2 regions of the Streptomyces sp. NPDC039423 genome follow, and region 1 is predicted to be linked to the other one. Evidence: riboswitches for the same ligand, from Rfam matches in the RefSeq annotation. Region 1 holds a riboswitch; the other holds the start of a gene.
The links. A riboswitch is a leader RNA that binds a small molecule or an ion and turns the genes downstream of it on or off. The one in region 1 is predicted to bind ZMP and ZTP.
Positions count from the first base shown of each region.

Region 1 (7,132 bases):
CCCGAGGTCGCGTTCTGGGGCGCCGCCTCCCTCCTGGCCCTCCAACTGACGTCCCGGGGCCTGCTGTTGCCCGGCGTCACCGGCACTGACCACGACGCGTGGCGGGTCGGCCCCCTCGGCGCGGAGGACCTGGAGCGGATGCGTACGCTCGCCGCCTCGATGCCGCCGGGCGCCCACGCGGTGCCCGCGGGCCGGGCGGCGGACGGCACGGTCCTGCTGCCGGATCCGGAGCGGCTGTTGCGGTGCTTCCTGGACGCGGTCGCCGACGTGCTGCCCCGTACCCCGGCGGCCCCGCTCGCCGTGGGTGGGCCGGCCTTCGCGGCGAGCGAGCCACAGCGGGTGCCGGAACGGCGCGCGTGGGCGGCGGACGTGGCGGCCGGTCACGACGCGGGCGTACGGCTGTCGTTGCGCGTGGAGGCGCGCGGACTCGACGACGGCGGTACGCCGGACTTCCGCGCCGTCCTCCAGTTGCACCGCGCCGACGACCCGGCGCTCGTCGCCGACGCCGCCGACGTGTGGTCCGGCGCGGCCGGCGGGTTCACTCCGCGCGCCCGGCTGGACGCGCTGCTCGCGCTGCGCCGCGCCGCGCGGGCCTGGCCGGCGCTCGCGCCGCTGCTGTCCGCCCCGGTGCCCGACGCGATCGAGCTGGCCGACGAGGAGGTCACCGAACTGCTGGGCGGTGCCGCGCGGGCGCTGGCCGCCACCGGCGTCCAGGTGCACTGGCCCAGGCGGCTGGCGCGCACGCTGACCGCGAGCGCCGTCATCGGCCCTCCGGGCGGACCCGCGTCCGACGAGGGCCGTTCCGGCCTGCCGTCCTTCCTGTCCGCCGACGCCCTCCTCGCCTTCGACTGGCGCTTCGCCCTGGGCGGCCAGGAACTGACCCGCGCCGAGCTGGACCGGCTCGCCGAGGCCGGACGGCCCGTGGTGCGGCTGCGGGACCAGTGGGTGCTGATCGACCCGGATGAGGCCCGCCGCGCCCGCGAGCACCGCGACCGCAAGGTCACCCCGATCGACGCGCTCGGCGCCGTACTGACCGGCACGGCGGAGGTGGACGGGCGCCAGGTCGACGTCCGGCCGTCCGGGTGGCTTCGGGCGCTGCGCGACCGGCTCGCCGACCCCGAGGGCCGCCGGGGGGCGGACCGGCAGGAGATCGGGCAGCCCGCCGCGCTCGCCGCGACCCTGCGCGACTACCAGCTACGCGGGCTGAACTGGCTGCACCGGATGACCTCGCTGGGTCTCGGCGCCTGTCTCGCCGACGACATGGGCCTGGGCAAGACGATCACCCTCATCTCGCTGCACCTGCACCGGCAGACCGACGCGTCCGCCGCGGGACCCACGCTGGTCGTCTGCCCGACGTCCCTGATGGGCAACTGGCAGCGCGAGGTGGAGAGGTTCGCGCCGGGCACCCCGGTACGCCGCTTCCACGGCTCCGGCCGGGACCTGGAGGGCCTGACGGACGGCGAGTTCGTCCTGACCACGTACGGCACCATGCGACTCGACACGGCCGCGCTCGCGGCGGTGCGCTGGGGCATGGTCGTCGCCGACGAGGCCCAGCACGTGAAGAACCCCTACTCGGCCACCGCCCGGCAGCTCCGTACCATCGGCGCCAAGGCACGGGTCGCCCTGACCGGCACCCCGGTGGAGAACAACCTCTCCGAGCTGTGGGCCGTCCTCGACTGGACCACCCCGGGGCTCCTCGGACCCTTGGGGACCTTCCGCAGCCGGTACGCCCGTGCCGTGGAGGGCGGCGCCGACCCGGCCGCCGCGCGGCGACTGGCGGCGCTGGTGGGGCCGTTCCTGCTGCGGCGCCGCAAATCGGATCCCGGGATCGCCCCGGAGCTGCCGCCCAAGACGGAGACCGACCGTACGGTGTCCCTCACGCCTGAGCAGGCGGGCCTCTACGAGGCGGTCGTCCGCGAGACCCTGGAGGCCGTCGCGGCGGCCGGCGGCATGGAACGCCGGGGCCTGGTGCTCGCCCTGCTCACGGCGCTCAAACAGATCTGCAACCATCCGGCGCAGTACCTCAAGGAGGAACGGCCGACGACCTCCGGCCGCTCCGGGAAGCTGGAGCTGCTGGACGAGCTGCTCGACACCATCCTGGCCGAGGGCGCGAGCGTGCTGGTGTTCACCCAGTACGTGGGCATGGCCAGACTGCTGGAGCGGCACCTGGCGGCCCGGGGCGTGCGTACCGGCTTCCTGCACGGCGGGACCCCGGTGGCGGAGCGGGAGGCGCTGGTGAACCGGTTCCAGGCGGGTGAAGTGCCGGTCTTCCTGCTGTCGTTGAAGGCGGCGGGCACCGGGCTCAACCTCACCCGCGCGGGTCACGTCGTGCACTACGACCGCTGGTGGAACCCGGCGGTCGAGGCCCAGGCGACGGACCGGGCGTACCGCATCGGGCAGACCCAGCCCGTGCAGGTGCACCGGCTGATCGCGGAGGGCACCGTCGAGGACCGCATCGCGGCCATGCTGGCGCGCAAGAGGGAGCTGGCCGACTCCGTGCTCGGCTCCGGCGAGGACGGCGCCCTGACCGGACTGACCGAACTGACCGACGCCGAACTGGCGGAGCTGGTGGAACTGCGAGGGAGCGGGCGATGAGCCGCGACGGTGATGACGAGCGTACGTTCGCGGCGCTGCCGCCCGCCCGGGGCCGGGGTTTCGCCCGGACCTGGTGGGGGCTCGCGTGGCTCAAGGCCCTGGAGGACACGGCGCTCGACGCCCAGCAGCTCAAAAAGGGCCGCAAACGGGCGCGGGACGGCGCGGTGGGCGCCGTGTCGGTCCGTCCCGGACGGATCACCGCCGTGGTGCGGGACCCCGACGGTACGGCACAGCGCGGGGACGTGCTGCTGCGGGAGCTGACCGATGAGGAGTGGGACCGGTTCCTGGACATGGCCGCGGACCGGGCCGGCCACCTGGCCGCCCTCCTGGACCGGGACATGCCTCCGGACCTGGTGGAGGACGCGGCGGCGGCCGGCATCGAACTGCTGCCCGGGATCGGCGACCTGGAGCCCGCCTGCACCTGTGACGCCTGGGACCACTGTCCGCACACGGCGGCGCTGAGCTACCAGGTGGCGCGGCTGCTGGACGAGGACCCCTTCGTGCTGCTGCTGGTGCGGGGCCGTGGGGAGCGGCGGCTGCTCGACGAGGTGCAGGCACGCGGCTCCGCCCTGGCGGGCCGCCGGGCTCCGGCGGGAGGCCCGGTCACCGGGGACGGGGAGGAACCGGCCGGGGACGGTGTCCCGGGGGTACGGGCGGACGAGGCGTTCGCCGCGCGGGACATCCTCCCGCCACTGCCCGCGCCGCCCCCGCTGCCGGAGTCACCCGGGGAGCCGCCGTCGCTGGACACCGAGGCCGGGCCCGGGCCGGGTGTCGACCCGGCGGCGCTGGAGGCCCTGGCGGCCGACGCGGCGGCCCGGGCGCACCGGATGCTGGCCGACGCGCTGTCGCCGGGGCACGAGGACCGGCTCCCGGAGGCCGTGCTGACGGCGGAACAGGACGCCGTCCGGCTGGCCGCCTCCGCCGCCTGGGGAGCGGCCGCCCTGGAGCGGCTCGCCTCGGGGACCGGCCGTCGCCGGGCAGGCCTGGACGTGGCCACGCGCGCGTGGCGGCTGGGCGGCGCCGAGGGGCTGGCCGTGCTGGAGGCGCACCCGGAGCCCGGTCCGGAGCTGCTGGCGCGGGCCGAAGCGCGGCTCGCCGCTGCCTGGGAGGACGGCGAGCGTCCCCCGTTGCGGGCGGACCGCCCCGGGTGCTGGACGGTGACGGGCGCGGGCGCGCAGCTCCGGCTGGACGGCGAGGGCCGCTGGTGGCCGTACCGCGAGGAGCCGGACCGGGCCTGGGTACCCGCCGGGCCGCCCGATCCCGATCCGGCCGCCGCCCTGGCGAGCGTCCTGGCGGTCACCCCGGAAACCGACGCCTAGGACGGTCGCTCCGGCCGTCCGTACCGTTGGCGCCCCGCTCCGGGCGCCCGACCGGGCGCCGGGTGTGGGCGCCCGGGGCGTGCGCAGGGGCCCCGGCACGGATCCGCCGGGGCTCCGGTCGGACGCCCAGGTGGCACGCCCCGGCCCCCGCCCGCACGCCTCGGCCCCACCTACGCCACGCCACGCCCGCTGCGCCCCGCCCCCGGTCAGCGGGAGAGCCCGCGCTCCGCCGCGTCCACCGTCTGGGCGAGCAGCACCGCGATGGTCATCGGGCCGACGCCGCCGGGCACGGGGGTGATCAGGCTCGCGCGGGTGGCGGCGGTCTCGAAGTCGACGTCACCCACGTTGCCGGGGTTGTAGCCCGCGTCGATGACGACCGCGCCGGGCTTGATGTCCTCGCCCTTGATGAAGCGGGGCCGCCCGACCGCGGCGACCAGGATGTCGGCCTCACGTACGGCCGCGGACAGGTCGGCCGTGTGCGAGTGGCAGTAGGTGACCGTGGCGTTCCGCGCCAGCAGCAGCATGCCGGCGGGCTTGCCGAGGATGGCGCTGCGGCCGACCACGACCGCGCGCTTGCCGGCCGGGTCGACGCCGTACGCGTCGAGCAGCCGCATGATGCCGCCCGGCGTGCAGGAGACGAACCCGGGCAGGCCGAAGCTCATCGTCGCGAAGGAGCTGAAGGTCACGCCGTCGACGTCCTTCTCGGGGGCGATCGCCTCGAACGCCGCCCGCTCGTCGATGCCGGGGCCGACCGGGTGCTGGAGCAGGATGCCGTGCACCTCGGGGTCGTTCGACAGGTTTTCGAGCGTGGCCACCAGTTCGGCGGTGGTCGTGGTGGCGGGCAGCTCGACGTGGCGGGAACGGATGCCGGCCTTCTCGCAGCGGGCCCGCTTCATCTTCACGTACGTCACGGAGGCGGGGTCGGCGCCGACCAGGACGGTGGCGAGGCACGGCCGGGTGCCGGTGCGCCGGGTGAGGTCGGCGGCGCGGGCGGCGGTCTCCTCGACGAGGCGGCGGGCGAGGCCGCTGCCGTCCATGAGGCGGGCGGTGGCGGGAGTGGTGGACATGCGGGCTCCTGAGCGGTCGTCAGTGGATCGCCCAGGCGCGCGGCAGTGGCGTCGGTCCGCCGGGCCGCTCCCCGGTGGTACTCCACCCAAGCGCCAGTCACGGCCCGCCACCACTCTACGGGACCGTTCCCCATCGCCCCCCGGGTGCCCCGTCGCGCCCGCCCTTGTGGAGTCCGGCCCGCGCGACGACGATGGCCCGGGCGCGGACGTCAGCGGCGGCAGCCACAGCGGCAGCGGCGGCAGCGGGAGACCTCGATGGGGAGGGCCGTGTGAACGACCCATGGGTGGCCTTGGAGCGGGACGCCGATCCGGCGGAGCGGGCGCGGGCGCTACACCGCGCGCACGAGGCGTTCACGGCGGGCGGCCGGCCGGAGGGGCCGGTCCGGCCGGTGGTGGCCGACTCGTGGCGGCGCTCGGCGCGCGCCCGGGTGTGCCCGGACGGCGCGGCGTGCGTGGAACTGGACGAGGACGAGCTGGCCGCTCACCGGGACGGTCATCCGCTGGCAGCGGTGATGCCGGTGGTACGGGAGTTGATGGGCGCGTACGCGAGCGACGGGGAGCACCTGGTCGCCGTCTGCGACGCGCACGGGCGGCTCCTGTGGGTCGAGGGGCACCCGGCGACGCTGCGCCGGGCCGACCGGATGAACTTCGTGGCGGGCGCGCGGTGGGCCGAGTCGGCGGCGGGCACGAACGCCCCCGGTACGGCGATCGCGGTCGACCGGCCGGTCCAGGTGTTCACCGCCGAGCACTTCCGGCGGTCGGTGCAGGCCTGGACGTGCGCGGCGGCGCCGGTGCACGATCCGCGCACCGGGCGGCTGCTGGGGGCGGTGGACATCACGGGCGGCGACCGGCTGGCGCACCCGCACAGCCTGGCGTTCGTCCAGGCGGTGGCCCGGGCCGCGGAGTCCCACCTCGCCCTCCTGGGGCCGGCTCCGGCGGCCGGGGACCATGGGTGGCTGTCGGCGCTGGGCAGGGACGAGGCGGTGCTGGTGGCGGGCGGGCGGCGGACGCGCCTGAGTCGCCGGCACAGCGAGATCCTGGTGGTGCTCGCCCACCATCCGGGGGGCCTGGGCGGGGAGGAGCTGCTGGCGGCGCTGTACGAGGACGAGTCGGTCACCCCGGTCACCCTGCGGGCCGAACTGAGCCGGTTGCGGGGCCTACTGGGTCCCGGGGTGCTGCGGTCGCGCCCGTACCGGCTGGCGGTGCCGGTCGACACGGACTTCGGGGCGGTGCGGCGCAAGCTCGCGTCCGGTGCGGTCGCCGCGGCGCTGGGCGGGTACGGCGGGCCCTTGCTGCCCGGTTCGTGCGCGCCGGCGGTGCGGCGGGCGCGGGAGCGGCTGGCCGGGGACCTGCGTGCCGCGCTGATCGCGCGCGGTGACCCGGCGCTGCTCGCCGACTGGGCGCACAGCGCGTGGGGCGAGGACGACCTGGAGGTGTGGCGGTCCCTGGCGGCGTGCGCGCCGGCGGCGCTCCTCGCCCCCGTACGGGCGCGCCTGACGGCCCTGGACGCGGAACTCGGCGCCGGCGCAACCCGGTTGCAACGTCCGCGTCCCTAGCCTCGCCGCGAGCACCGGACGGCGGTGCCGCACCAGGGAGGCCTTCCGCACATGACCCGTTACGCAGCGCCCGGCAGTGAGGGCTCGATCGTCTCGTACGAGTCCCGCTACGACCACTGGATCGGCGGCGCTTACGTGCCGCCCGCGCGCGGCCGGTACTTCGAGAACCCGAGCCCCGTCAACGGCCGCCCCTTCACCGAGATCGCCCGCGGCACCGCCGAGGACGTCGAGGCCGCCCTGGACGCGGCGCACGCGGCCGCGCCCGCGTGGGGCCGGACCGCCCCGGCCGAGCGGGCGGGCGTGCTGCTGCGGATCGCCGACCGGATGGAGGCGAACCTGGAGCGGCTGGCCGTCGCGGAGAGCTGGGAGAACGGCAAACCGGTCCGGGAGACCCTGGCCGCCGACCTGCCGCTCGCCATCGATCACTTCCGCTACTTCGCGGGCGCGTTGCGCGCCCAGGAGGGCTCGCTGAGCGAGGTGGACGAGGACACCGTCGCGTACCACTTCCACGAGCCGCTCGGGGTGGTGGCGCAGATCATCCCGTGGAACTTCCCGCTGCTGATGGCGGTCTGGAAACTGGCGCCGACGCTGGCCG
Region 1 is NZ_JBVKAH010000003.1:350,933-358,064, forward strand. It holds gene ACZ7LK_RS12410 (DEAD/DEAH box helicase) at 1-2,595, shown strand, start outside; gene ACZ7LK_RS12415 (SWIM zinc finger family protein) at 2,592-3,914, shown strand; gene ACZ7LK_RS12420 (bifunctional 5,10-methylenetetrahydrofolate dehydrogenase/5,10-methenyltetrahydrofolate cyclohydrolase) at 4,121-4,981, opposite strand; ZMP/ZTP riboswitch at 5,004-5,092, opposite strand; gene ACZ7LK_RS12425 (winged helix-turn-helix domain-containing protein) at 5,251-6,537, shown strand; gene exaC (acetaldehyde dehydrogenase ExaC) at 6,589-7,132, shown strand, end outside.

Region 2 (7,132 bases), on a different contig from region 1:
TCTGATGGAGGCCCTGCGGGAGGCCGTCCGCAGCGGGCGGCTCGCGCCCGGGAGCCGGCTGCCGTCCTCCCGGTCGCTCGCCGCCGACCTGGGCGTGGCCCGCAACACGGTCGCCGACGCCTACGCCGAACTCGTCGCCGAGGGCTGGCTCACCGCCCGGCAGGGCTCCGGCACCCGGGTCGCCGACCGTGCCGCCCCCCGTCCCGGCCGGGCCGCGCCGGCCCGCACCCCCACCCGGGGCGGCGCGCCGTCCGCCCCGCCCCCGCCCCGCCGCCCGTCCACCCGCCGCCCGGCCGCGCACACCCTGCACCCGGGCACCCCGGACCTGGGGTCCTTCCCCCGGGGCGAGTGGCTCAAGGCGGCCCGCCGCGCGCTGGCGTCCGCCCCGAACGAGGCGCTCGGCTACGGCGGGGCGCACGGCCGGATCGAACTGCGCACCGCCCTCGCCGACTACCTGGCACGGGCCCGGGGCGTCCACGCCGACCCGGACCGCATCGTCGTCTGCTCCGGCTTCGTCCACGGGCTGCGGCTGATGGCCCGGGTGCTGCGCGCGCGGAAGGTGCGGGAGGTCGCCGTCGAGTCGTACGGGCTCGACATCCACCGGAACCTGCTCGCCGCGGCCGGACTGGCCACCCCCGCGCTGCCGTACGACGAACACGGCACCCGCACCGGCGAGCTGGACCGCCAGGGCGCCCTGCTGATCACGGCCGCCCACCAGTTCCCGCTCGGCGGCGCGCTGCCACCTGACCGGCGCGCCGCCGCCGTGGACTGGGCCCGCCGCACGGGCGGGCTGATCCTGGAGGACGACTACGACGGCGAGTTCCGCTACGACCGCCAGCCGGTCGGCGCCCTCCAGGGCCTGGACCCCGAGCGGGTGGTCCACCTCGGTACGGCGAGCAAGTCCCTGACGCCCGGGCTGCGGCTGGGCTGGATGGTGCTCCCGGAGGCGCTGGTGGGGGACGTGCTGGCGGCGAAGGGGCACGCCGACTGGGTGTCCAGCGCCCTGGACCAGCTCACGCTGGCGGAGTTCATCCGCTCGGGCGCCTACGACCGGCACGTGCGCGGCATGCGGCTGCGCTACCGCCGGCGGCGCGACCAGCTCGTGGCCGCGCTCGCCGAGCGGGCGCCGGACATCCGGGTGAGCGGCATCGCGGCCGGGCTGCACGCCGTGCTGGAACTCCCGCACGGCACCGAGCGGTCCGTCGTCCAGGCGGCCGCCTGGCAGGGCCTGGCCGTCCAGGGCCTGGACCGCTTCCGCCACCCGGACGTGCCGCCCGGCCGCGACGCGCTGGTGGTGGGCTACGCCACCCCGACGGACAGCGCCTGGTCCGGCGCCCTGGACGCGCTGTGCCGGGCGCTGCCCTGACCCGCCGCGCCGCCGGGCCTACCGGCTCCCCCCGCCGGGCCTACCGGCCGCCCCGCCGGGCCCGGCCGCCGCCCCGCCGGGGGCCGCCGTCACCGCAGGACCTGGCGCAACTGCTCCAGCGCGAAGTCCAGGTCCTCCTTGCCGATCACCAGCGGCGGGGCGATCCGGATCGTCGAGCCGTGGGTGTCCTTCACCAGGACCCCGCGGTCCATCAGCTTCTCCGAGATCTCCCGGCCCGTGCCCAGGGCCGGCACGACGTCCACGCCCGCCCACAGGCCGCGCCCGCGCACCGCCTCCACGGCGCCGCCGCCCACCATGAGCCCCAGCTCGTGGTGGAGGTGGTCGCCCAGCTCGGCCGCCCGCTGCTGGTACTCGCCGGTGCGCAGCATCGCCAGCACCTCCAGGGCCACCGCGCAGGCCAGCGGGTTCCCGCCGAACGTCGACCCGTGCTCGCCCGGCCGGTGCACCCCCAGGACCGCCGCGCTCGACACGACCGCCGACACCGGCACCACGCCGCCGCCCAGGGCCTTGCCCAGCACGTACATGTCCGGGACCACGCCCTCGTGTTCGCACGCGAACGTCCGGCCCGTGCGGCCGAGGCCCGACTGGATCTCGTCCGCGATGAACAGCACGTTCCGCTGCCGGGTCAGCTCCCGGACCGCCGGCAGGTACCCGGCCGGCGGCACCAGCACGCCCGCCTCGCCCTGGATGGGCTCCAGCAGCACGGCCACGGTGTTGTCCGTCATCGCCAGGTCCAGCGCCGCCAGGTCCCCGTACGGCACGATCTCGAACCCCGGCGTGTAGGGCCCGTAGTCCGCCCGCGCCTCGGGGTCGGTGGAGAAGCTGACGATCGTGGTCGTCCGGCCGTGGAAGTTGTCCGCCGCGACGATGATCTTCGCCATGCCGTCCGGCACGCCCTTGGCCCGGTACCCCCACTTGCGGGCGGTCTTCACGGCGGTCTCCACCGCCTCCGCCCCGGTGTTCATCGGCAGCACCATCTCCATGCCGCAGAACTCGGCGAGCTGCTCGCAGAAGTCGGCGAACCGGTCGTGGTGGAACGCCCTCGACGTCAGCGTCACCCGCTCCAGTTGCGCCTTGGCGGCCTCGATCAGCCGGCGGTTGCCGTGGCCGAAGTTGAGCGCCGAGTAGCCCGCCAGCATGTCGAGGTAGCGGCGCCCCTCGACATCGGTCATCCAGGCCCCCTCCGCCGTGGAGACGACGACGGGCAACGGGTGGTAGTTGTGCGCGCTGTGCGCCTCCGCGGAAGCGATCGCCTCTTGTGTTCTCGACACGGGGTCTCCGTTCGTCCTGCGGCGTGGGGCGGTGGTGGCGCCCCCTTCTATCGTCGCTCGCCATACGGACGGGGAAACCTCGCGGCGAGACACCCCTTAAGGTGACCGGTACGCACGGCGACTGGCGTACGGGGAAGCGACCCCGGGGGAGCCGTGCGCGGCAGACCACACGAGGGTGCCGCCCGCCTGGGCACCCCACGACCTCGTCCGTGCTGCCGGCCCCCTGGAGGACGCCATGACCAGCCTTCCCCTTCCCGCGCACCATCCCGCCCTCGCCGCGGGCGACCCCGAGATCGCCGCGCTCGTCGGCGCGGAGGAGCGGCTCCAGTCCGAGACGCTGCGGCTGATCCCCAGCGAGAACTACGTCTCGCAGGCCGTCCTGGAGGCCTCCGGGACCGTCCTCCAGAACAAGTACAGCGAGGGCTACCCGGGCCGGCGCTACTACGAGGGCCAGCAGAACATCGACCAGGTCGAGCTGCTCGCCGTCGGCCGCGCCAAGGCCCTGTTCGGCGTCGACCACGCCAACGTCCAGCCCTACTCCGGCTCCCCGGCCAACCTCGCCGTCCACCTCGCCTTCGCCGAGCCCGGCGACACCGTGATGGGCATGGCCCTGCCGATGGGCGGTCACCTCACCCACGGCTGGGGCGTCTCGGTGACCGGCTCCTGGTTCCGCGGCGTCCAGTACGGCGTGCGCCGGGACACCGGGCTGATCGACTTCGACGAGGTGCGGGAGCTGGCCCTCAAGGAGCGGCCCAGGATCATCTTCTGCGGCGGCACCGCGCTGCCCCGCACCATCGACTTCGCCGCCTTCGCGGAGATCGCCCGCGAGGCGGGCGCCGTCCTGGTCGCCGACATCGCCCACATCGCCGGCCTGATCGCGGGCGGCGCCCACCCCTCGCCGGTGCCGCACGCCGACGTCATCTCCACCACCACCCACAAGACGCTGCGCGGCCCGCGCGGCGCGATGCTCATGTGCCGCGAGGAGCACGCCAGGGCCATCGACAAGGCGGTCTTCCCCGGCCTCCAGGGCGGCCCCCACAACCAGACCACCGCCGCCATCGCGGTCGCCCTCCGCGAGGCGTCCCAGCCGTCCTTCCGCAACTACGCGCAGCAGGTCGTCGCCAACGCCAAGGCCCTCGCCGTCGAGCTCATCGCCCGTGGCTTCGACCTGGTCTCCGGCGGTACGGACAACCACCTGGTCCTGATGGACCTCACGTCCAGGGACGTGCCCGGCAAGGTCGCCGCGAAGGCCCTGGACCGGGCCGGCATCGTCGTGAACTACAACACCGTCCCCTACGACACCCGCAAGCCCTTCGACCCCTCCGGCATCCGCATTGGCACCCCGTCCCTCACCTCCCGCGGGCTCGGCACCGGGGACATGGCGGCGGTCGCCGGCTGGATCGACCGGGGCGTCACGGCCGCCCGTACCGGCGACGAGGCCGCCCTGGCTGCGGTCCGGGCCGAGGTCGCCGAGCTGATGGCTGCCCACCCGGCCCCCGGCATCCCCGTCTGACGGCCCGGCCGGGGCCCGGCCGCACCGGGCCCCGACGGGCGCCCCGCCGCCCGTCCCGTCCCGGCCCGTCGGCGCCGGGGCGGGCCGCCGGGGGACCTGTGTCGCTCGTCTCATCCGGCGGCGTTCCCGACCTGTCGGCGGCAACTGAGAGAATGAGGGACATGGCCTCTGATCGTCCTCGCGTGCTCTCCGGGATCCAGCCCACCGCCGGCTCCTTCCACCTCGGCAATTACCTCGGTGCGGTCCGCCAGTGGGTGGCGCTCCAGGAGACCCACGACGCCTTCTACATGGTCGTCGACCTGCACGCGATCACCGTCCCGCAGGACCCGGCGGAGCTGCGGGCCAACACCCGGCTCGCCGCCGCCCAGCTCCTCGCCGCGGGCCTCGACCCGGAGCGCTGCACGCTCTTCGTCCAGAGCCACGTCCCCGAGCACGCCCAGCTCGGCTGGGTCATGAACTGCCTGACCGGCTTCGGCGAGGCCTCCCGCATGACCCAGTTCAAGGACAAGTCCGCCAAGCAGGGCGCCGACCGGGCCACGGTCGGCCTGTTCACCTACCCGATCCTCCAGGTCGCGGACATCCTGCTGTACCAGGCCGAGCAGGTGCCGGTGGGCGAGGACCAGCGCCAGCACATCGAGCTGACCCGCGACCTCGCCGAGCGTTTCAACGCCCGTTTCGGTGAGACGTTCACCGTCCCCGCTCCGTACATCCTGAAGGAGACGGCGAAGATCTACGACCTCCAGGACCCGGCGGTCAAGATGAGCAAGTCGGCCTCCACCCCGAAGGGCCTGATCAACCTCCTGGACGAGCCGAAGGCGACCGCGAAGAAGGTGAAGAGCGCGGTGACCGACACCGACACCGTGATCCGCTTCGACCCTGTCGACAAGCCGGGCGTCAGCAACCTGCTGACGATCATGTCCACCCTCACCGGCACCCCCGTCCCCGACCTGGAGCGGAGCTACGAGGGCAAGCTGTACGGCGCGCTGAAGACCGACCTGGCGGAGATCATGGTCGACTTCGTCACCCCGTTCCGGACCCGCACCCAGGAATATCTGGACGACCCCGAGACGCTGGACTCGATCCTGGCCAAGGGCGCGGAGAAGGCCCGCGCGGTCGCCGGCGAGACGCTCGCCCAGACGTACGAGAAGGTGGGCTTCCTGCCGGCCAAGCACTGAGCCCCGCCCCCGCGGGGTCCGGCGCACCGGTGCCGGAACCAACGACTCTGGCCACGCGACGGGTCCAGCCGCCACACTGGCGGCGGAAGACGACGACGACCGATTCGACACATGAGGAGAACGACGTGGGGACCGTAACGCTCGGCGTTTCGATCGCGGTCCCGGAGCCCTACGGCAGCCTGCTCCAGGAGCGGCGCGCGGGCTTCGGGGATCCCGCCGCGCACGGCATCCCCACGCACGTCACCCTGCTCCCGCCGACCCAGGTCGAGGCGGCCCGGCTGCCCGCGGTCCGGGCGCACCTCGCCGAGGTCGCGGCGGCCTCCCGGGCCTTCCCGATGCGGCTGTCGGGCACGGGCACCTTCCGGCCGCTGTCGCCGGTCGTCTTCGTCCAGGTGGTGGAGGGCGCGGCGGCCTGCTCCTGGCTCCAGCAGCGGGTCCGGGACACCTCCGGCCCGCTGGAGCGGGAGCTCCAGTTCCCGTACCACCCGCACGTCACCGTGGCGCACGGCATCTCCGAGCAGGCGATGGACCGGGCGTACGAGGAGCTGGCGGACTTCGAGGCGGCGTGGACCGTCGGCTCCTTCGCGCTGTACGAGCAGGGCGCGGACGGGGTGTGGCGCAAGCTGTCCGAGTACGACTTCGGCACCGGCCGCCCCGGGCCGTCGGTACCCGCCCAGGGCTCACCGGTCGACGAGCCGGCCACCACCCGGGGCTGACGCACCCGGCGCCGGTCCGGCCCGTCCGGAGCACGTCCGGACCCGGCCAGGCCCCGGTGCGGACCGGCCCCGGCCGCCCGGCAGTCGTCACATCGGCAGGCGCCGGAAGAGCGGGCGCGGCAGGTGCCGCACGGCCGCCATCACCGGCCGCAGCGCGCCCGGCACCCACACCGTCTCCGAGCGGCGCCGCAGCCCCAGCTCGATGGCGTGCGCCACCGCCTCCGGGGTCGTCGCCAGCGGCGCCTCCGGCATCCCGGCCGTCATCCCCGTCCGGACGAAGCCGGGCCGGACGATCATCACGTGCACGCCCGTGCCGTGCAGCGCGTCACCCAGGCCCTGGGCGAAGGCGTCGAGCCCGGCCTTGCTGGAGCCGTAGATGAAATTGGCCCGCCGGGCCCGCTCCCCGGCCACCGACGACAGCACCACCAGCGAGCCGTGGCCCTGGGCCTGGAGGGCGCCGGCGCAGACCAGCCCCGCGCTGACGGCGCCGGTGTAGTTGGTCTGGGCGACGCGGACGGCGTCCAGCGGGGCGGCCTCGTCATGGGCCTGGTCCCCCAGGACGCCGAACGCGAGCAGCACCATGTCGATGTCGCCCTCGGCGAACACCTTGCCCAGGACCTCCTCGTGCGCGCCCGGGTCCAGGGCGTCGAACGGGACCGTGCGGACGGCGACACCGGTGCGGAGCTCCCGGAGGGAATCCGCCGCGGCGTCCAGGGCGGGGGAGGGCCGGCCGGCCAGCCAGACCGTGCGGGTCCGGCGCGCGATCAGACGGCGGGCGGTGGCCAGGGCGATCCCGGACGTACCGCCGAGGACGAGCAGGGACTGGGGGGCGCCGAAGGCGTCCTTCATGACGGGCGTACTCCTTCACAGGGACAGGCGGCGGGCGAGGTCGGAGGTGAACACCGAGTCCGGGTCGAGCTCGGCGCGCAGGGCGAGGAAGTCCGGCAGCCGGGGGTACATGGCCCGCAGCGCGTCGGGACGCAGCCGGGAGTCCTTGGCGAGGTAGACGCGTCCGCCCGCGCCCGCCACCTCCTCGTCCAGCTCGTCCAGGAACGAGCCGAGGCCGCTGA
Region 2 is NZ_JBVKAH010000002.1:301,671-308,802, forward strand. It holds gene pdxR (MocR-like pyridoxine biosynthesis transcription factor PdxR) at 1-1,366, shown strand, start outside; gene rocD (ornithine--oxo-acid transaminase) at 1,456-2,658, opposite strand; ZMP/ZTP riboswitch at 2,766-2,857, shown strand; gene ACZ7LK_RS07370 (serine hydroxymethyltransferase) at 2,894-4,171, shown strand; gene trpS (tryptophan--tRNA ligase) at 4,333-5,346, shown strand; gene ACZ7LK_RS07380 (2'-5' RNA ligase family protein) at 5,472-6,062, shown strand; gene ACZ7LK_RS07385 (decaprenylphospho-beta-D-erythro-pentofuranosid-2-ulose 2-reductase) at 6,150-6,911, opposite strand; gene ACZ7LK_RS07390 (FAD-binding protein) at 6,927-7,132, opposite strand, start outside.
Region 2: it holds a riboswitch for ZMP and ZTP, as region 1 does, so the genes downstream of both, ACZ7LK_RS07370 (serine hydroxymethyltransferase) here and ACZ7LK_RS12420 (bifunctional 5,10-methylenetetrahydrofolate dehydrogenase/5,10-methenyltetrahydrofolate cyclohydrolase) in region 1, are expected to answer to the same signal.